Regions from separate parts of the Pantoea sp. X-Soil-TKNS-1211 genome, predicted to be linked through region 1. Evidence: predicted binding sites of a transcription regulator. Region 1 holds the regulator's gene; each other region holds the start of a gene.
The links. Region 1 encodes LexA, which represses DNA repair genes until DNA is damaged. Its sites were predicted from a motif close to TNCTGTATGTACATACAGNA; they were not measured.
Positions count from the first base shown of each region.

Region 2: the regulator LexA is predicted to act here: its motif matches at 2,172-2,191, upstream of sulA (SOS-induced cell division inhibitor SulA).
Region 3: the regulator LexA is predicted to act here: its motif matches at 3,497-3,516, upstream of metR (HTH-type transcriptional regulator MetR).

Region 1 covers NZ_AP035953.1:361,973-368,721, forward strand. The annotation lists gene AC6I8W_RS01585 (prolyl oligopeptidase family serine peptidase) at 1-85, opposite strand, end outside; gene ubiC (chorismate lyase) at 233-745, shown strand; gene ubiA (4-hydroxybenzoate octaprenyltransferase) at 757-1,641, shown strand; gene plsB (glycerol-3-phosphate 1-O-acyltransferase PlsB) at 1,716-4,139, opposite strand; gene AC6I8W_RS01605 (diacylglycerol kinase) at 4,266-4,634, shown strand; gene lexA (transcriptional repressor LexA) at 4,740-5,354, shown strand; gene dinF (MATE family efflux transporter DinF) at 5,447-6,749, shown strand, end outside.
Region 2 covers NZ_AP035953.1:1,579,964-1,586,712, reverse strand. The annotation lists gene yccS (YccS family putative transporter) at 1-1,369, shown strand, start outside; gene AC6I8W_RS07490 (TfoX/Sxy family DNA transformation protein) at 1,389-1,988, opposite strand; gene sulA (SOS-induced cell division inhibitor SulA) at 2,212-2,703, shown strand; gene ompA (porin OmpA) at 3,053-4,123, shown strand; gene matP (macrodomain Ter protein MatP) at 4,191-4,661, opposite strand; partial or broken gene AC6I8W_RS07470 (AAA family ATPase) at 4,715-6,573, shown strand; gene fabA (bifunctional 3-hydroxydecanoyl-ACP dehydratase/trans-2-decenoyl-ACP isomerase) at 6,640-6,749, shown strand, end outside.
Region 3 covers NZ_AP035953.1:219,762-226,510, reverse strand. The annotation lists gene AC6I8W_RS00995 (dienelactone hydrolase family protein) at 222-1,058, shown strand; gene metE (5-methyltetrahydropteroyltriglutamate--homocysteine S-methyltransferase) at 1,101-3,371, opposite strand; gene metR (HTH-type transcriptional regulator MetR) at 3,549-4,481, shown strand; gene AC6I8W_RS00980 (YehS family protein) at 4,535-5,014, shown strand; gene AC6I8W_RS00975 (carboxylate/amino acid/amine transporter) at 5,148-6,017, opposite strand; gene yigL (sugar/pyridoxal phosphate phosphatase YigL) at 6,187-6,749, opposite strand, start outside.

The sequences.
Region 1 (6,749 bases):
TTTGTGTGGCGACCCAACTGAGCGCCTGTTCGTTGAGTGGTTGTTCCAGTGCGTTTAACAGATCCTGATGTTGTCTTGATGTCATGTCATATCCTTGGTGGCCTGGTGAACAGAAACAAGCATAACGGTTTTACATTGAATTAACTTACAACGCATTTCCGGCAACGCTTCGTTATTCGCGCAGCGGCGGTGGTGCGTTACACTGGGACACTTTTTTCTGTGGAGAGTTTTTATGTCTCAGGATGCGCTGGCGCAATTGCGCGCGCTACACTGGCTACCCGCTTCCTCCCCCTTACTTTCCGCGCCACTGCTCGACTGGCTGATGGAGGAAGACTCAATGACGCGGCGCTTTGAACAGCATTGCCAGCACGTCACGGTGCAACTGGTACGCGAAGCCTTTGTTGACGCCAGCGAACTGGAAGAGGAAGGCGCGTTGTTACCTGCCGATCAGCGCTTCTGGCTGCGGGAAATTTTGTTATGTGGTGATGGCGTTCCCTGGCTGGCTGGCCGTACCCTGGTGCCGGAAAGCACGCTTAACGGCCCGGAGCAGATGCTCCAGCAGCTTGGCACGCGCCCACTCGGGCGTTACCTGTTTGCCGACTCCAGCCTGACACGTGATTTTATCGACCCCGGCCAGGTGGGCGCGTTGTGGGGACGTCGCTCGCGTTTACGTCTCTCCGGCAAACCGCTGTTGTTAACTGAACTGTTTTTACCGGCGTCACCACTTTATCGCGCGCTGGATTAAGGATAAGGATTGTGCAAAAGACCCTGGGAATAAATAAATTACAGGCCTACAGTCGCCTGATGCGCATTGATAAACCGATTGGCACACTGTTGTTGTTGTGGCCCACGCTATGGGCGTTGTGGTTATCAGGCATGGCGATTCCTCCGCTCTCGGTGCTGCTGGTGTTTGTGCTGGGGGTCATCGTGATGCGCGCTGCGGGCTGCGTCATCAATGACTACGCTGACCGTAAAGTGGATGGGCATGTCAAACGTACTGCTGCACGTCCGCTGGCAAGTGGGCTGGTGTCAGAGAAAGAGGCGAAGTTACTGTTTGTGGGTTTAGCTTTGCTGGCGTTTTTGCTGGTGCTGACCATGAATCGCATGACGATTATGTTGTCCGTAGTGGGCCTGGCGCTGGCCTGGGTTTATCCCTTTATGAAGCGTTATACCCACCTGCCACAGGTGGTGCTGGGTGCGGCTTTTGGCTGGGCCATTCCTATGGGCTGGGCGGCAGTTAGTGAGTCCTTACCTCTTGTTTGCTGGCTGGTATTTATTGCCAACCTGTGCTGGACAGTCGCGTACGATACGCAATACGCCATGGTGGATCGAGACGATGATTTAAAAATTGGCGTCAAGTCGACGGCGATTCTGTTTGGTCGTTATGACAAACTCATCATCGGATTGTTGCAACTGGTAACGCTGGGCCTGATGGTACTGGTGGGAGGGTTGTTGAATCTGAATGGGGCGTTTTACTGGTCGTTGTTATTAGCGGCGGGCTTGTTTGTTCATCAGCAGAAGCTGATTGCCCAGCGCGAGCGCGACCCCTGCTTCCAGGCGTTTCTCAATAATAACTACGTTGGTCTGGTCTTGTTTATCGGTATTTTGTTGAATACTCAACCGTTTATTGATTTGCTGTAGCGGCGCGATTTATCACGCGGTTGTTGAATCAAAAAAGCCGTCATCCACTGGGTGACGGCTTTTTATTGAGTACCTTAATCGTGGGCGACAGCGCTCTCAATGGTCAGACGCACATCACTGGTGACCAACTCGGCCAACATTTGCCACATGGCTTGGGTACGATCCACCTCAGCATCACCGCCGTCGCTGATATAGCCTTCATCACGCAACGTCAGCACCAGCGCGGTGAACACGGCTTTATCAAAGAACTCAGGGGCGTTGATGCCGTGCAGTACTGACAGACGTTGCGCCAGCGTGCGACTCTCTTTTTCCAGGGTGCCACGGTTAATGGTGGGCTTGGCACTGAGGATCGAGAAAGTGATGGCAAAACGTTGCAGCGTTTCACGAATACCTGCTGCCAGTAGCTGTAGTGTGCGATAGCGCGCGGTGGTCATTTGCACCAGGCCATCTTGTTGGGTGATCAGACCCTGACGCGCCATTTCGTTGCACAGCGATTGAATCAACTCCGGCAACTCGTTACTGCTCCAGCGCAGGAACAGTTCACTCTTCAGCATCGGATAGACCAGGGCGACCTGGCGCAACAATTCAGCTTCACTGATTTCACGGTGCTGCTGCACGATCGCGGCAATCAACGACGGCATCACCAACATATGTTGAATGTTGTTGCGATAGTAGGTCATCAACACCGCCTGCTCACGTGGCAGGATGATGATGTCGCCGATATTGTCCTGCTCGGTCTCAAACTTATTCATGCCCATTGCGTGATCCAGCAGGGATTCAGCGCTGAGATCCGGCACCGTGGCTTCCGGTGAGTAGGGCACATTGCGCAGCAGCTGGGTGTAGCACTCCAGTTGCTCAATCAGTTGTTCGCGCGTCAGTGAACGTTGACGAGAAGCCAGCAGCGCGGTGACGCACAGGTTCATGGCGTTGGCAGCACCGGCATCGTTAATCCGCACCATCAGGCGGTTAGCGATGTCATTTACGGCGGGTGTCATCCAGGCCTGACGCTGGGGTTCGATTGGATCGATCGCTTCACGCCATTCTGGTACGTGTTTGTTCAGATAGTTTACCAGCGGCAGTGGCTCACCGAAGTTCACATAGCCCTGACCAAGATTACGCAGCTTACGCAGGCCACGCACCATCTGGATAAAGCCTTCTTTCTCTTTCGCGGCACCGCGCAGTTCTTTGGCGTAGGTGCCGACTTCCATCACATGTTCATAGCCAATATAAATCGGCACGAAGGTGATTGGACGGCTGCTGCCGCGCAGCAAGGCCTGTAACGTCATCGACAGGGTGCCGGTTTTCGGGTCCAACAAACGCCCCGTACGTGAGCGGCCGCCTTCCACGAAGTATTCAACCGAGTAGCCGCGATTGAACAACTCGCCCAGATATTCGCGGAAAACGGTGGAGTAGAGCTTGTTGCCTTTAAACGTACGGCGAATAAAGAACGCCCCGAGACGACGGAAAATCGGCCCGGCGGGCCAGAAATTCAGGTTGATACCCGCAGCGATGTGTGGCGGCACCAGTCCCTGGTGGTAGAGCACGTAAGAGAGCAGCAGGTAATCCATATGACTGCGATGGCAGGGGACATAGACAATCTCATGTCCATCCTGTGCCAGCTGACGCACACGTTCACCGCCATTCACGTTGATCCCTTGATAGAGGCGACTCCACATCCAACCCATGACGCGGTCGGTAACGCGAATCGCTTCATATGAGAAATCGGCGGCAATCTCTTCCATCAATTCGACGGCGTTTTGTTGTGCCTTCTCGTGTGAGATCTTTTTGCTGCGTGCCTCATCTTCCACCGCTTTTTCAATCGCTTTGGATTGCAGCAGCTTATTAAACAGATCCTGACGGGCAGGCAAACTCGGGCCAATGGCAGCCAGACGCTGACGCGCAAAGTGAATCCGTGCCACCCGCGCCAGTTTTTGGGCGATTGACTTATCCGTACCGTGTTCGGTCGCCATCTGGCGCAGCGAAACGGTCGGCGAGAAGCGCACAAAGCTGTCGCGGCCATGCCAGAGAATGGCGAAGAACTTCTGCACACCGTTGAGAATACGCAGGTGAGGAGTGGATTCCCCCTGAACTTCACGTCCTGGCGCACGGCCAAACATCACCGACACCGGCAGCATCTGTACATCCAGCTCCGGATTGCTGCGATGCAGATCGAGGTAGTCGTGAAACAACTTCACGGACTCCATGCTCGGCACGAAATACGGGAACACGCGTGGTCCATCGTGGATAAACACGTGACGCGGCAGCAAAGCGCCGTCTATTTCCAGCGGTGCGAGCGGATCAGGCAGATCGTGTTTCAGACACTGCGAACGCAGCGTGAGCAGATCGGCCTTGGAATCATAAGGCAGCACATACAGGATCGGCCGCGTCGGATCCAGCCCATGCTCGGACACGGGATCGGCGGGAATGGCCTTACTCTTTACCAAAATGGAGAGTGGTAAATTCAATAATTTATAATAAAGTTTACGCCAACCTGACATAGACAACTTCAAGCCTCTTGTTAGCAAAGCGCGGCAAGCATACCAGAAAGTGCCGCGAAGATCTGTGGCTGCACCATCTCTGGCTGCCCAGACATTGACGTCAAAACGAGTAAAGGGTTCAACGACATGGCAAAAAACGTCACCGGTATTCTCAGGATAGTTAAAGCAGCCGGTTATTCCTGGCAGGGATTGCGCGCAGCCTGGTCGCATGAGGCGGCGTTTCGCCAGGAAGCCATTGCCGCGTTAGTAGCAATTATAGTGGCGTGCTGGCTGGATGTTGATGCCATCTCCCGCGTACTAATGATTGGTTCCGTGGTGCTGGTGGTCATTGTGGAAATCCTGAACAGTGCTATTGAAGCGGTGGTCGACCGTATTGGTCAGGAGCGTCATCCTCTGGCGGGCCGTGCGAAAGATATGGGATCAGCTGCCGTCTTACTGGCTATCTTACTGGCGTTGTTTGTCTGGATCGCGCTGCTTTGGTCACATTTGCGATAAGGATTCCGAGATCATCAACTCGCTGATTTTTCCCTCAGTTTTGGTTTTCATTTCGCCAATACCTGTATATACTCACAGCGACTGTATAAACAACCAGGGGGCGGGATGAAAGCATTAACCAGCAGGCAGCAACAGGTCTATGACCTGATTCGCGACCATATTAACCAGACAGGCATGCCGCCAACGCGTGCGGAAATTGCTGCGCAACTGGGCTTCCGCTCACCTAATGCGGCAGAAGAACACCTGAAAGCACTCGCGCGCAAAGGCGTGATTGAAATCGTCTCCGGCGCTTCGCGCGGTATTCGCTTATTAATGGAAGAAGAAGCCAGCGAGGGGCTGCCATTGATTGGCCGTGTCGCTGCGGGTGAACCTTTGCTGGCGCAGGAACACATTGAAGCGCACTACCAGGTCGATGCTAACCTGTTCAAACCCACTGCGGATTTCCTGCTACGCGTTAGCGGCATGTCGATGAAAGATATCGGCATTATGGATGGTGATCTGTTGGCGGTACACAAAACGCAGGAAGTGCGGAACGGCCAGGTTGTGGTGGCGCGTATTGACGACGAAGTGACGGTAAAACGCTGGAAAAAGCAGGGCGCGATTGTGCAACTTCTGCCGGAAAACAGTGACTTCCAGCCGATTGTTGTCGATACCCGTGAGCAGTCTCTGACGGTGGAAGGGCTGGCGGTTGGCATTGTGCGCAACGGTGAGTGGCTCTGATACCTTAATTCCCCCCCGCTACGGCAGCCTTCCTACGCTGCCGTAGTATCATTTTCTGACCAGACTGTTGTGCAGCAAACCGGGATGGGCTGATGCAGCTGTTTTCCTCCTCTGATAAAGCACTCTGGCGGCTGGCGCTGCCTATGATCCTCTCCAATATCACCATTCCGCTGTTGGGCGTGGTTGATACCGCCGTCATTGGGCATCTCGATAGCCCCATATATCTCGGTGGCGTGGCAGTAGGCACCACGGCGACCAGTTTCATCTTTATGCTGCTGCTGTTTCTGCGTATGAGCACGACCGGGTTAACCGCCCAGGCTTTTGGCGCGGGCGATAAAACGGCACTGGCACGGGCGCTCATCCAACCGCTGCTAATCGCGTTGGTGGCCGGGGTGCTATTTATTTTGCTGCGCACGCCTGTCAGCAATCTGGCCGCGGTGCTAATGGGAGGGAGCCTCGTGATTCAGCAGCAGGCACAACTCTTTATCCAGATTCGCTGGCTCAGTGCTCCCGCCACGCTGGCGAACCTGGTGATCCTCGGTTGGTTATTGGGCGTGCAATATGCGCGTGCGCCAGTGGTGCTGCTGGTGGTGGGGAATTTGGTCAATATCCTGTTGGATCTGGCGTTTGTTCTGGGTCTGCGCTGGGGAGTGGCGGGCGCGGCGGCGGCAACGGCACTGGCAGAATACGTCACCCTTGCTGTCGGATTATGGATGGTGGCACGGGTATTGAAGCTGCGCGGTATTGATTTCTCCTTGCTGAAGGAGAGTTGGCGCGGTGATGCTGCTCGCCTGTTTCACCTCAACCGCGACATTATGTTGCGCTCTTTCCTGGTCCAAATCTGTTTTGCGTCACTGACGATATTCGGCGCGCGTATCGGCCCGGATGTGGTGGCGGTCAATGCCGTTCTGTTGATGTTCCTGACTTTCACCGCTTACGCACTGGATGGTTTCGCGTATGCAGTAGAGGCTTGTTCTGGTGAAGCGGTCGGAGCGAAAGACCGCAGCCGATTATTGCTGATTTGGCACGCAGCCTGCCGCCAGGCGGGCCTGGTGGCACTGGTGTTTGCGGTGATCTATGCGTTATTTGGCGCACATATCGTAGCGCTGCTGACTTCGCTGGAAGAACTACGGGAAGTGGCCGATCGCTACCTGATGTGGCAGGTGGTAATGCCGTTAGTGGGCGTGTGGTGCTACCTGTTGGATGGCATGTTTATCGGTGCGACGCGCGGCCGGGAAATGCGTAACAGTATGGCGTTGGCGGCGCTCGGTTATGGTCTGTCTTTACTGACGCTCCCCTGGCTGGGTAATCATGGGTTATGGCTGGCGGTGACGGTATTTCTGGCAATGCGCGGGCTAACGCTGTGGTGGATTTGGCATCGCCACTGGCGTGCTG
Region 2 (6,749 bases), 1.2 Mb from region 1:
ACATCTGCAATATCATCAACTGCGCGACGACTGGCGTTATACTGAAGTGCTATTTCGCTTCCAGCGCGTGCTTAACATGCAGGCGCAGGCCTGCCGTCAGTTAGCTGAAACCCTTTTCTTACGCCAGGCCTGGCATCATGATACGCACGTTGAGCGCGCCTTCGAACGGCTGGAAACCGCGCTGCAACGCTTGCAACAGAATACCCCGGATGACGCCCATATTCGTGCGTTGTTCTGGTTGCTGCGTAATTTGCGCGCCATCGACGCGCAACTGGCGTCGATCGAGTCAGAACAGCAGTTGGCACAACCGGCCGCATCCAGCGATGACAATCTTTCCAGCGACGGGCCAGGTAGCTGGGCGGATATTCGATTGCGCATTAGTCGTCATCTCACGCCATCATCCGCACTTTTTCGTCACGCGGTCAGAATGACACTGGTGTTGTGCATCGGTTATGGGTTTATCCAGCTCACCGGAGTGCATCGCGGCTACTGGATTCTGCTCACCAGCCTGTTTGTCTGCCAGCCGAACTACAATGCCACCCGACGACGCCTGGCGCTGCGTATCGGTGGCACCCTGGCTGGGATTGCCATCGGGTTACCGGTACTGTGGCTGGTGCCTTCTATTGAAGGACAATTGGTGTTAATTGTGCTCAGCGGTGTGCTGTTTTTCGCGTTTCGCCAGATTCAATATGCTCAGGCAACGCTATTCATTACCCTACTGGTATTATTATGCTTTAACTTGCTGGGCGAAGGCTTCGAAGTCGCGCTGCCACGTGTGGTTGATACGCTACTCGGTTGTGGCCTCGCCTGGCTGGCCGTTACTTTCGTCTGGCCGGACTGGCGTTTCCGCCAGTTGCCCGCCGTTGCCGAGCGCACCCTCAATGCCAACTGCCGCTACCTTGATGCAATTATGGAGCAGTATCACCAGGGGAAAGATAACCGTCTGGCTTATCGTGTTGCGCGTCGGGATGCACACAATGCCGATGCCGAACTGGCTTCGGTCGTATCCAACATGAGTAACGAAGCCCGCTACCAGCAATCTTTACGTGAAAACGCCTTCCGCTTGCTCTGCCTGAATCACTCCTTCCTCAGCTATATTTCAGCGCTGGGTGCTCATCGTGTCGGGTTAAATGACGCCACGCTATTGAAGCTACTGGATGATGCTGTGTGCTTTGTTGATGATGTTTTGCAAATTGAACGCGTCAGCGATGCTGAAGCAACTCGGATGCAGCAAGTTCTGCTGCATCGCCTGACAGAAATGAAAGCCAGTACCGAAACACAAGCGCCGCTGGTTTTACAACAGTTGGGATTGTTACTTGCGCTTTTGCCTGAAATTGCGCGCCTGCGTCGTACCCTCGCGGCAGAGTAAGACCAGGAACACTCTGCTGCTAGCGGAGTGTTTTTTGATACCACGCGCAAAGCTCTTCTCTCACCTCACGAGGTAATGCCGCCTCGTGATGGCCTGAGATCGCCCCTTCTAATGCCAGCAGCGTTTTCAGACCAATATGTTTATTAATGGCCCGCAGTTTCAGCCAACTTTTTTTGGCCCCAATTTCACACAAGTGTTTGACCGAACAGATACCGACCTTATACAGCATCATCTCCATACGCAGGCTGAGATTGGGCAAGTCCTTCAGCCGCAGTGAGACATAGCGAGTTTGCAGCTCCTCACGCGCAGCACGTAACGCACTCGAAGAGAGCTGCATTAACTGTTCCGGTTCCTGCCAAAGACGCGTGTCGACCTTGTAATAACTCAGTGTCACCGGCATACCGCGTTTACTGTAAATCAGCGGCTCCATTGGACATCGTGTCGCATAGTTCGTTACCGCTTCGCAGGCTCGTAGATACAGCGCATCTTCATTGATGAACGCAAAGACGACCTTCTCTACTGACAAGGCATAACCACCAAACTGCGTGCGGGATTCGATTTCGCCTAATGCGGCTAAATGGGCTTTAGATTGTTCAACCATCGGGTGAGATTTTTTCATCCTGATACCTTCCTGAATTCCTTTTACCAGAACTGTCCTAATAAATACTTCATGTATTCATCAGGTTAGAAGATATTGAAAACGATCCAGCTGTTCAATGAATAAATGCGTTTAAGGTGAAAATTTGTGCGAATTTGCGAGACGTTTTCAGAAATTGAGGTTGATCTTTGTCCAGGAACTCATTACTGTATATTCATACAGTTCATTACTGAGTGATTAAATTATGCGTACTCAATTCTCTGGCACCGCTGATCGTTCTCACCGTTTTGCGACTTCAGACGTAGCGCAGCCCTCTTTGGGTGGCATTACCGAATTGCGCTATAGCGAGCAACCCGGAATGATGCAGCTTTTGTTGCTGCCGGTATTGAAACAATTGAGCCTGCAATCGCGCTGGCAGCTCTGGTTAACGCCGGCACATAAGATCAACCGTCACTGGATGCAGCAGTCGGGTTTACCGCTGGAAAAGAGCATGCATATCACGGAGTGCGAACGCTATAGCACGGTAGAAAGCATGGTTAAAGCGCTACGCACCGGCAACTATAGCGTTGTTCTGGCGTGGATCCCTTATGAACTGAGTGATGATGAACGCCGTGAATTGAAACAGGCTGCCGCAGAAGGTGAAGCGTTGGGTCTGGTGATGCGTCCTCAGGGACACGAGACGGTTTTGAGCAGACAACCATCAGCGTCAAAAATTCCCTCAGATTTGTTTCATTAAGTAAAATTAGGATTTTTCTCACACTGATTTTTGCGGAAGATGACGCTAAGCCACTGATTCTTGTCCCGCCAGCTTAGACAATGGCTTAGCAGATTTTTTTAATTCTGATCACGAAGATTATGCCATGTCAATTGTTAAAATGTGTGTATAAATCCCTGTTTTTTTATCGCCTGGCGTCACATCATACTTGTAACTTTCCAATCTCGTTGTAGACTTTACCTCGCCAGGGTGCTCAATAACCTCCGTTTTTTCGGTAGAGTCATAAGCGAGCATTTTGACCCGGCGAAGGATTAAACCCAGAGCAAACTATTTTTGCTCATTGCCTATTTGGATGATAACGAGGCGCAAAATGAAAAAGACAGCTATCGCAATTGCAGTGGCATTGGCTGGCTTCGCTACCGTAGCGCAGGCCGCTCCTAAAGATGACACCTGGTATACCGGTGCTAAACTGGGCTGGTCTCAGTATCATGATACTGGTTACTACGGTAACGGTTATGAGAACAACAACGGTCCGACTCACGAAAGCCAGCTGGGCGCAGGTGCCTTCCTTGGCTACCAGGCTAACCCATACCTGGGCTTCGAGATGGGCTACGACTGGCTGGGCCGTATGCCGAACAAAGGCAGCGTAACTAACGGCGCATTCAAAGCACAAGGCGTTCAGCTGGCTGCTAAGCTGAGCTACCCGATCACTGACGATCTGGACGTGTACACCCGTCTGGGCGGCATGGTATGGCGTGCTGACTCAACTCAGACCAACCCGACCACTGGCCGCATCAGCGACCACGACACCGGCGTTTCTCCGCTGGCTGCTGTTGGTGTTGAATACGCACTGACCAAAAACTGGGCAACTCGTCTGGACTATCAGTGGGTTAACAACATCGGCGACGCTGGCACCGTTGGCGCACGCCCTGACAACAGCATGCTGAGCGTCGGTGTTTCCTACCGTTTCGGTCAGGATGAAGCTGCTGCACCGGTTGTTGCTCCGACTCCGGCACCAGCTCCGGTTGTTGAAACCAAGCGTTTCACCCTGAAGTCTGACGTTCTGTTCAACTTCAACAAAGCAACCCTGAAACCGGAAGGTCAGCAGGCTCTGGATCAGCTGTACAGCCAGCTGAGCTCACTGGACCCGAAAGACGGTTCAGTCGTGGTTCTGGGCTTCACCGACCGCATCGGTTCAGAGCAGTACAACCAGAAACTGTCTGAGAAACGCGCTCAGTCTGTTGTCGACTACCTGGTATCTAAAGGTATCCCGGCTAACAAGATCTCTGCACGTGGCATGGGCAAATCTAACCCGGTTACCGGCAACACCTGTGACAGCGTGAAAGGCCGCAATGCCCTGATCGACTGCCTGGCACCGGACCGTCGCGTTGAAATCGACGTGAAAGGTATCAAAGACGTGGTAACTCAGCCGCAGGCTTAAGTTTTCGCGTGATAAAAACCCCGCTTAAGCGGGGTTTTTTTATGCCTGCCTGACAGCAACGAAAAAATCACTCGCTCCCGGCATCCTCTCCTTTGCCAAGAATCGCCTGGAGATCTTGTTTCAATGTCGACATCTGGCTGGCGTACTTCTCTTTGCGTTCCGCATCTTCAATCAACTGGACAATGGTCTCAGAAAGCGTGCTGCTGCGACGCTGTGCCAGTCCTGCCAGCCGTTGCCACACCAGATACTCCAAATCGATCGATTTCTTCCTGGTATGCTGATGCTCAGCATTGAAGTGGCGTTTACGACGAGCACGGATAGTCTGCTTAAGACGATTCTCCAAATCCGGATGAATGTGCTGGACAATCCAGTCGTTAACCTCGACAGGGCTATTCTCCATCGTCAGCAACGCGTCTACCGCTGCCTGAGCAGCACTCAGCTCCAGATGACGGGTGATCTGCTCACCTTCCCGATGCTTTTTCACCAGGTATTTCCACTTCCATCCACTTTCAAGATTTTCGAGCTGCTGGTATTTCATCGGAATCTCATCGTGATCACGTAACAAACTAAGAATAACAGCTTTTTTCCTGGATGCAGCAAGGAAAAACATGTTGCGGCCATCACAATTCGGGCCGGAACTCCGCAGTGCTTAACCTGGTTGATTCCTGTATAATCGCGCTTTTCCCGAATTCGACGAATGGAATATTTTGACCAGCTCTCAACTTACGTGGCAAGCCCTGCAGCCGGATAGCACCCGCTACCAATCCATTTTCTCCAATGTCTCACTGGAAGATAGCGATAGTCTAGCCGCGGTCCAGCCGCGTCTGCTGAATGCCCTGGCGCATTTACACCATCAACAACAGGGTTTCCCGCTGCTGCTGTTACGTAGCCAGGAAAACAGTGACTATCTCGCCTGGATTGCCTCCGCCGCGCAACGTTTTCAGCCAGATGAAGAATCCCTGTTTGGTGGTGATTATCTGGTGATGGGTGACAATGTCAGCCTGTTGCCACCAGCGGAAAACCGCCCTTTCACCAGCCAGGGTGGTGTGCACTATGCCGACTGGATCGAATTTGAGCAGCTATTCGGCTGCGTCCGTCAGTTCAAGGACCGTATACAGCTTGAGCCAGGCTTAATCCATCGTGCCAATGGTGGCACCCTGATCCTCAGCGTCAATACACTCCTGGCACAGCCCCTGATGTGGTTACGGCTGAAAAAATGCATTGAGCAGGGTCGTTTTGAGTGGCACTCCCAGGATGAACGCCAGCCGCTACCGGTCGCTATTCCACCGCTGCCGTTACAGCTGCGCCTGATTTTATGCGGCGAACGTGATGCATTGGCCGATTTTCAGACTCTGGACACTGAAGCACATGAAATGGCGCTTTACAGTGAGTTTGAAGAGAGCATCCAGTTGGTGGATGAAGATGATATGACCGCCTGGTGCCAGTGGACGCTGACTCAGGCCGATCTGGCCGGTTTGGCGGCACCGGAAGCAGACTTCTGGCCATTATTGATTAATGAAGCTGTCCGGAACACTGGCGATCAGGACATCTTACCGCTTTGCCCACGATGGTTGCGTCGCCAAATGCAGGAAGCCGCTCTGCACGGTGATTCCCTCAATGCCGAAGCATTGAGGGATGCGCTGGAAGCCCGCCAGTGGCGCGAAAGTTTCCTCGCCGATCGCATGCGTGATGAAATTCTGCTAAACCAGATCATGATTGAGACAGAAGGAGAAGTCGTCGGTCAGATCAATGGCCTGTCCGTGATTGAGTTTCCCGGTCATCCACGTCCATGGGGTGAACCGTCGCGTATTACCTGCGTGGTGCATCCGGGTGATGGTGAGTTCACCGACGTAGAACGTAAAGCGGAGTTGGGCGGCAATATCCATGCAAAAGGCATGATGATAATGCAGGCCTACCTGATTGCCGAGCTGGAGCTGGAACAGCAGCTCCCCTTCTCAGCCTCACTGGTGTTTGAACAGTCCTATTCTGAAGTCGATGGCGATAGCGCCTCTCTGGCCGAGCTTTGCGCGCTGATCAGTGCACTGGCAAATCAGCCACTAAATCAGCAAATCGCCGTGACCGGTTCGGTTGATCAGTTTGGCAATGTCCAGCCAGTAGGCGGCCTTAATGAAAAAATTGAAGGCTTCTTCAGTATTTGCCACGAACGTGGTCTTACCGGCCAGCAGGGTGTGATTTTGCCTGCCAGTAATGTCCGTCATCTGAGTCTGAATGCTGCGGTTGTTGAAGCAGTGCAGCAGGGCCAGTTTCATATCTGGGCAATTGAAAGCGTCGACGAAGCATTACCCTTGCTGACCGGTGTGGTGTGGCAAAGTGAAAGCGGGGAATCCTTGCTGAGCGCCATCCAGGAACGTATCGCGCAGCTGAATCAGCAGGAAACGCATCACCGTCCGTGGCCCTTACGTTGGCTGAACTGGTTCAACCACAGCTGATAGCATTGCCCAGCGTACAACTGTTCGCTAATATTCGGGCTTCACTAAATAAGGCTTATTGAGAACATGGTAGATAAACGCGAATCCTATAGCAAAGAAGACCTGGTTGCCTCAGGTCGCGGAGAACTGTTTGGCGAAAACGGACCGCCGCTTCCATCAGGCAATATGTTGATGAT
Region 3 (6,749 bases), 140 kb from region 1:
AAATAATGAGAATTACATTATATGAGAATAATTTTGTGATTTATGTCACACATTAATAGTCTGCCATTCTGAATTGCTACATCCGGTGCTGTGTAAGTCCAGGCGGCGGTGTTAATAGAGAAGAAGAATTCATGCGTATCCCCTCTGAAACCTACACCCGCCCGGCCTCCACGGCCAGGCTATAGTTACGTGATTGCGCACTTGCCAGCATGGAGAGAACAATGAAAACCGAAGACAATATGGCACAAAAATCTGCAACCGGCGGCTTTGCCCTCGCCGTCCAACCGACCGCCAGCAGCACCATCCTTACCCACAGCGAGGCGATCCATGCCGGGGAGACCTCCGTACCCAGCCAGGGAGAAAATCTGCCCGCGTTTTATGCCCGCCCGAAAGAGTATCAAGGGACATTGCCGGTGGTGTTGGTGGTGCAGGAAATTTTCGGCGTGCATGAGCACATCCGTGATATCTGCCGTCGCCTGGCGCTGGAGGGTTATCTCGCAGTGGCACCGGAACTCTATTTCCGCGAGGGCGATCCGAGCGAATACACCGATATCCCTACCCTGTTCAAAGAGCTGGTGAGTAAAGTGCCGGACTCACAGGTATTGTCCGATCTCGACCATGTCGCCAATTGGGCCGCGCGCAACGACGGTGATATTCGTCGTATGGCGATTACCGGTTTCTGCTGGGGCGGTCGCATCAGTTGGCTGTTTGCCGCACATAATCCGCAGGTACGCGCGGCAGTCGCCTGGTATGGCCGTCTGGTGGGTGATAAGACGCTGAAGCAACAGAAGCACCCGATTGATATTGCGGTTGACCTGAATGCGCCGGTGCTGGGCCTGTACGGTGGTCAGGATGAAGGAATTCCGCTGGAGAGCGTTGAGCTGATGCGCCAGGCGCTACATGCCGCCAATGCCAAAGCGGAGATTGTGGTGTATCCCGAGGCAGGTCATGCGTTCAACGCTGATTATCGTCCGAGCTATCACGCTGAATCCGCCAAAGATGGCTGGGCGCGCATGCTGGCGTGGTTTCAACAGTATGGCGTAGCACCTGACGCGTAATAAAAAAGGGGCGCCTGGGCGCCCCAAAGTGCCAACACCCGATTACGCCGTTTCACCGCGCAGGTGTTTCGCTGCGATGACCATGTTCGCCAGTGCCTGACGGGTTTCCGTCCAGCCACGGGTTTTCAGACCGCAATCCGGGTTCACCCACAGACGTTGTTCCGGGATACTCAGCGCGGCTTTGCGCAGCAGGTCTTCCATCCACTCAACGCTCGGGACATTCGGGGAGTGGATGTCGTACACACCCGGGCCGATTTCATTCGGGTATTCAAACGCTTTAAACGCATCCAGCAGGTCCATGTCAGAACGTGAGGTTTCGATGGTGATCACGTCGGCGTCCAGCGCGGCAATCGAGTCCATGATGTCGTTGAACTCGCAATAACACATATGGGTGTGGATCTGAGTGTCATCCTGCGCCACGGCAGCGTTGAGGCGAAACGCATCCACCGCCCAGGTCAGGTACGCCGCCCAGTCAGACTGGTGTAGCGGCAAGCCCTCCCGAAGTGCCGGTTCGTCAATCTGGATAATGCCAATACCGGCTTTTTCCAGATCTACCACTTCGTCGCGCAGTGCCAGCGCAATCTGTTTGGCAATGGTTTCACGGCTGACGTCTTCACGCGGAAACGACCAGCACAGGATGGTGACCGGACCAGTGAGCATACCTTTCACCGGTTTGTCAGTCAGCGACTGCGCGTACTTCGCCCACTCCACGGTGATGGCGGCCGGACGGCTGACGTCACCGATGATCACCGGCGGTTTTACGCAGCGTGAACCGTAGCTCTGTACCCATCCGTTCTGGGTGAAGATGAAGCCGTCAAGGTTCTCACCGAAGTATTCAACCATGTCGTTACGCTCAGCTTCGCCGTGTACCAGCACATCAAGGCCCAAACGTTCCTGCTCGACAATCGCCTGTTTGATGTGTTCCGCGATACCGGTGCGGTAGTGACCGCCGTCAATGTTGCCCTTTTTGAAGTCGAGGCGCAGACCGCGGATTTCCGTGGTTTGCGGAAATGAACCGATGGTGGTGGTTGGCCATGCGGGTAGATTGAAACGGTTACGTTGCGCTGTGGCGCGTTCGCGGTACGCACTGTGACGCTCGGTGTCTTTGGCCTGAATATTCGCCAGGCGCTGCGCCACGGCGGCATTGTGTACCCGGCTGGAGTGGGCGCGGGCACGGATTGGTGCGCTCCAGGCTTCCAGTGATTTGGCATCATGGTTATTCAATGCCTTGCTCAGCAGCGCCAGTTCCGCACATTTTTGCAAGGCAAAGGCGAACCAGCTTTTGACTTCACCATCCAGACGGGTTTCCACGCTCAGGTCGATCGGACTGTGCAGCAGGGAGCAAGAGGAACCAATCCACAGCTGTTGACGAAGCCCTACCAGCGGTTGCAGACGCTCAAACCAGCTGCTGAGGTCAGCACGCCAGACGTTACGGCCATTGATCACTCCGACCGACAGCAGCCATGCGGCAGGCAGTTGTTGGTTGAGTTGTTGTATATCGTCTTTGCCGTGTACCAGGTCAACGTGCAGGCCCTGCACCGGCAGCGCTTTAATCACATCAAGGTTCTGGCCGATGCTGTCGAAGTAGGTGGTCAACAGCAGTTTGGTTGCACCTTGCAGGGCGTCGTAAGCCGGTTTGAACGCCGCACGCCATTCCTGCGGCAGCTCCAACGCCAGTGCCGGTTCATCAATCTGCACCCATTCGATATCGCGATTTTTCAGTTCAGCCAGCACCTGTTGGTAGACCGGCAGGATGTCTTTCAGCAGTGACAGGCGGTCAAATTGCTCGCCTTTCACTTTACCCAGCCACAGGTAAGTCACCGGACCGAGGAGTACGGGTTTGACGTTGTGACCGAGCGCCAGCGCTTCGTCTACTTCGTCCAGCAGTTGGGTCCAGGTCCGTTTGAAGTGCTGGCCTCGGGTGAATTCCGGCACCATGTAGTGATAGTTGGTGTTGAACCATTTGGTCATTTCAGCGGCAGCAGCCGGTTCACCAGTCGGTGCACGGCCACGACCAAGACGGAACAGGGTATCAAGATCGACTGAACCGTCTTTGTTCTGGTGACGCGCAGGGACGTTACCCAGCAACAGGCTGGTGGTCAGTACGTGATCGTACCAGGCAAAGTCACCCACGGGCAGCAGGTCCACGCCAGCCTCTTTCTGTTGTTGCCAGTGGCGCGCTCGCAGTTCACGGCCCACCGCCAGCAGTTCATCTTGCGAGCTGTTACCTGCCCAGTAGCTCTCCTGGGCTTTTTTCAATTCACGACGCAGGCCGACGCGAGGGAAACCGAGTGTGTGGTTCAGAATGGTCATTTACTGTTCTCCAGGTATTCTTAGCTGTGCAGCACGCGCTTCAAATCAGGGCCAACGTATCCTGGTCGTAACGCCTGCTGGAGATGTTTAGCCGTCCAGATGTTTACACCGCTATCTTCTGCGGGTACTGTATGTTCCTCAAGCGCAAATTGTTCAATCTCGATGTGAAGGATTCTCATGATCGAACTCAAACACCTGCGGACGCTACAGGCGTTACGGAATACCGGCTCTCTGGCCGCCGCCGCCGCCCAGCTTCATCAAACGCAATCGGCGTTGTCTCATCAGTTCAGCGACCTGGAGCAACGGCTGGGCTTCCGCCTGTTTGTGCGTAAGAGCCAGCCGCTACGTTTTACGCCACAGGGGGAGATCCTGTTGCAGCTGGCTGAACAGATCCTGCCGCAGATCCAGCAGGCATTGCAGGCTTGCCATGAGCCGCATCAAACCACGATACGCATTGCGATTGAGTGCCATAGCTGCATTCAGTGGCTAACGCCTGCGCTGAACAACTTCCGTCAGAGCTGGCCACAGGTGGTGATGGATTTTAAATCTGGCGTGACTTTTGACCCGCAGCCCGCCTTACAACAAGGCGAGCTGGATGTGGTGTTGACCTCGGATATTCTGCCGCGCAGCGGCTTGTTCTATTCGCCGATGTTCGATTTTGAGGTGCGACTGGTGATGGCACCGGATCATCCGCTGGCGCACGTTGCGCATATTGCACCGGAAGATTTGGCAGATGAAGTCCTGATGATTTATCCGGTGCAACGTCAGCGGCTGGATATCTGGCGGAATTTTCTGCAACCCGCAGGCATCAGCCCGGCACTGAAGAGCGTAGATAACACCTTGTTGTTGATTCAGATGGTGTCGGCGCGTATGGGGATTGCGGCGTTACCCCATTGGGTGGTGGAGAGTTTTGAGCATCAGGGGTTGGTCGTCACCAAAACGTTGGGTGACGGGTTGTGGAGCCGTTTGTACGCAGCGATGCGTGATGGCGAGCAGCGTCAGCCGGTACTGGAGGCGTTTGTCCGCTTCGCCCGCCAGCATGCTTGTGAGCATCTGCCCTTTGTGCGCGATGCTGCACGCCCGGGTTCGTTACAGCCCCTGTCATCCTGAGTTCGCCTGCTCTATAATGCGCCGCCTCAACCCGTGACCAGGAGATTTTCACCATGACCAATAACGATGTACTGCGCAGCGTGCGCTATATGCTGGACCTGAGCGACAGCAAAGTGGTGGAGATTTTTGCCCTGGCCAATTGTGATGTGCCGCTGGAAGATGTGCAGGCATGGCTGAAGAAGGATGATGACGCCGCATATCGTCCTTGCCCGGACGTACTGATGGGGTATTTTCTCAATGGTTTGATTTTCCATCGTCGCGGTAAAAGTGAGGATGCGCCTGCGCCGTCAGTTGAGCGCAAAATGAATAACAATATTTTCCTGAAGAAGCTGCGCATCGCGTTTGCCCTGAAGACCACGGATATTCCCGAGATATTGCTAAAGGCGAACTTTAAAGTGTCGCAGGCGGAGATTGGCGCGATTTTCCGTAACCCCGACCATAAAAACTACCGCGAGTGCGGCGACCAGATTCTGCGTAACTTTTTGAAGGGATTGACGTTAATCCAGCGCCCTGCGCCGGTGAAAAAGGCGTAGTTGCTGTTAGTTCCGTTCTCTGGTCAGGAATAACGCGTCAGATCGCAAAGACCCCCCACATCCCTGTGGGTCGGCCTCGCCATCCTGGCTCGGATGCTTTGCTCCTCTGCCGCGTTATTCCTTCCCTTCAGACTTATGCGTTGCTGTTAGACACTTTCCCCAGCACCCAGCGTTTATGCACGTAAAGTGACGCAAAAATCACAATCGCCCCGGCGATAAAGCTGGGCCAGTGTGGTTTTTCCTGCCAAATCGCCAGATTTACCAGTAATCCCGCTGGGACATGCATATTGTTCATAATGCCCAGCGTCCCCGCATCCACCTGGGTCGCGCCGTAGTTCCACATAAAGTAACCCAACCCGGACGCCGCGACACCCAGCCACACCAGAATGCCCCATTGCAGCGAGGTGGTGGGCAGTTTGTTGGGATTACCCCACAAACTCCAGGCGATCACCGCAATAATCACCGCGCCGAGGTAGAACCAGGAAAAGGCGGTGTGCTGCGGCATCGGGCGCGTCTCCTGCAAGCGCTTGTAACCCACCATGCCGATGGCAAAGCAGATATTCGCCGCCTGCACCAGCAGCAGGCCAAACCAGAAATGATCACTGACTTTGTCGTACCGGATAATCGCCGCGCCAATCACCGCCAGCATGGCGCTAAAGGCGTAGCCGATACGCAATGGGCGTCGGCTGAGCAGATCGTAAATCAGGGTGACATACAGCGGCGTCATCACGGTAAACAGCAGGAATTCCGTGACGCTCAGATAGAGGTAAGCCTCGAAACTCAGCAGATACATAACGCCCAGTTGCAACATCCCCACCAGCATATACAGCAGGATGGTTGAGGCGCGATAACCACGCCAGCGCAGGAACGGCAGGAACACGATGGCTGCCAGCGTCAGGCGCATCAGCACCGAGAACCAGGAATCCACCTGGCCCGCCAGATATTCCCCGATAAAACTAAAGGAAAAAGCCCACAGAATGGTGGTAACGATCAATAACAGCACGGTAACGACCCCAAAATGAACAGTGCCGCCAGTGTAAACAAACTGTCGCTGTCTCGTTGAATTATCTGGTTTACAACCGAACAAAACACCAGCACCCGTAGCGGTGCGATTTATCGCGCAATCCGAACGGCGCACATTAGCGCGATAAATCGCGCCGCTACGGATCAGGTTACGCCAGGAACAATTTACGCAGGGTAACAGGCACGGCGTCTTCGGCGTTGCTGCCAATCACTTCCAGTGTAGGCAAGGTATCTTTCAGGCGTTGATGCGCGTTACGCATAATGCAGCCCTTACCGGCCATGCTGAGCATTTCAACATCGTTCATGCCATCACCAAAGGCGATGCACTCTTTCAATGAGTAGCCGAGCTGTTTCGCGACTGCTTCCAACGCATGCCCCTTGGAGACACCGCCCGCCATCACTTCGAGGCAGGTCGGCAGCGAGAAGCTGACGTTAACCCGGTCGCCCCAACGCGCTTCTATCGCCTGCTCCATCGGGATCAGATGTTCAGGATCGTCGCAGGTAAAGAACACTTTGCTGATGCCATCGCTCGGCAGCATCCCCGGTTGATAGACCTGGTAGTTAAACACGGACTCGCGAAAATAATCCTGCTCTGCCGGGCGGTGGCGGCTGATAAACCATTCGTCGTCGCGATAAACGTGGGTCAGGACCTGTTCATCGTGGTATTTCAGGCCATACAGGTCCAGGGCGATATCGGCATCCAGGTTGTGGC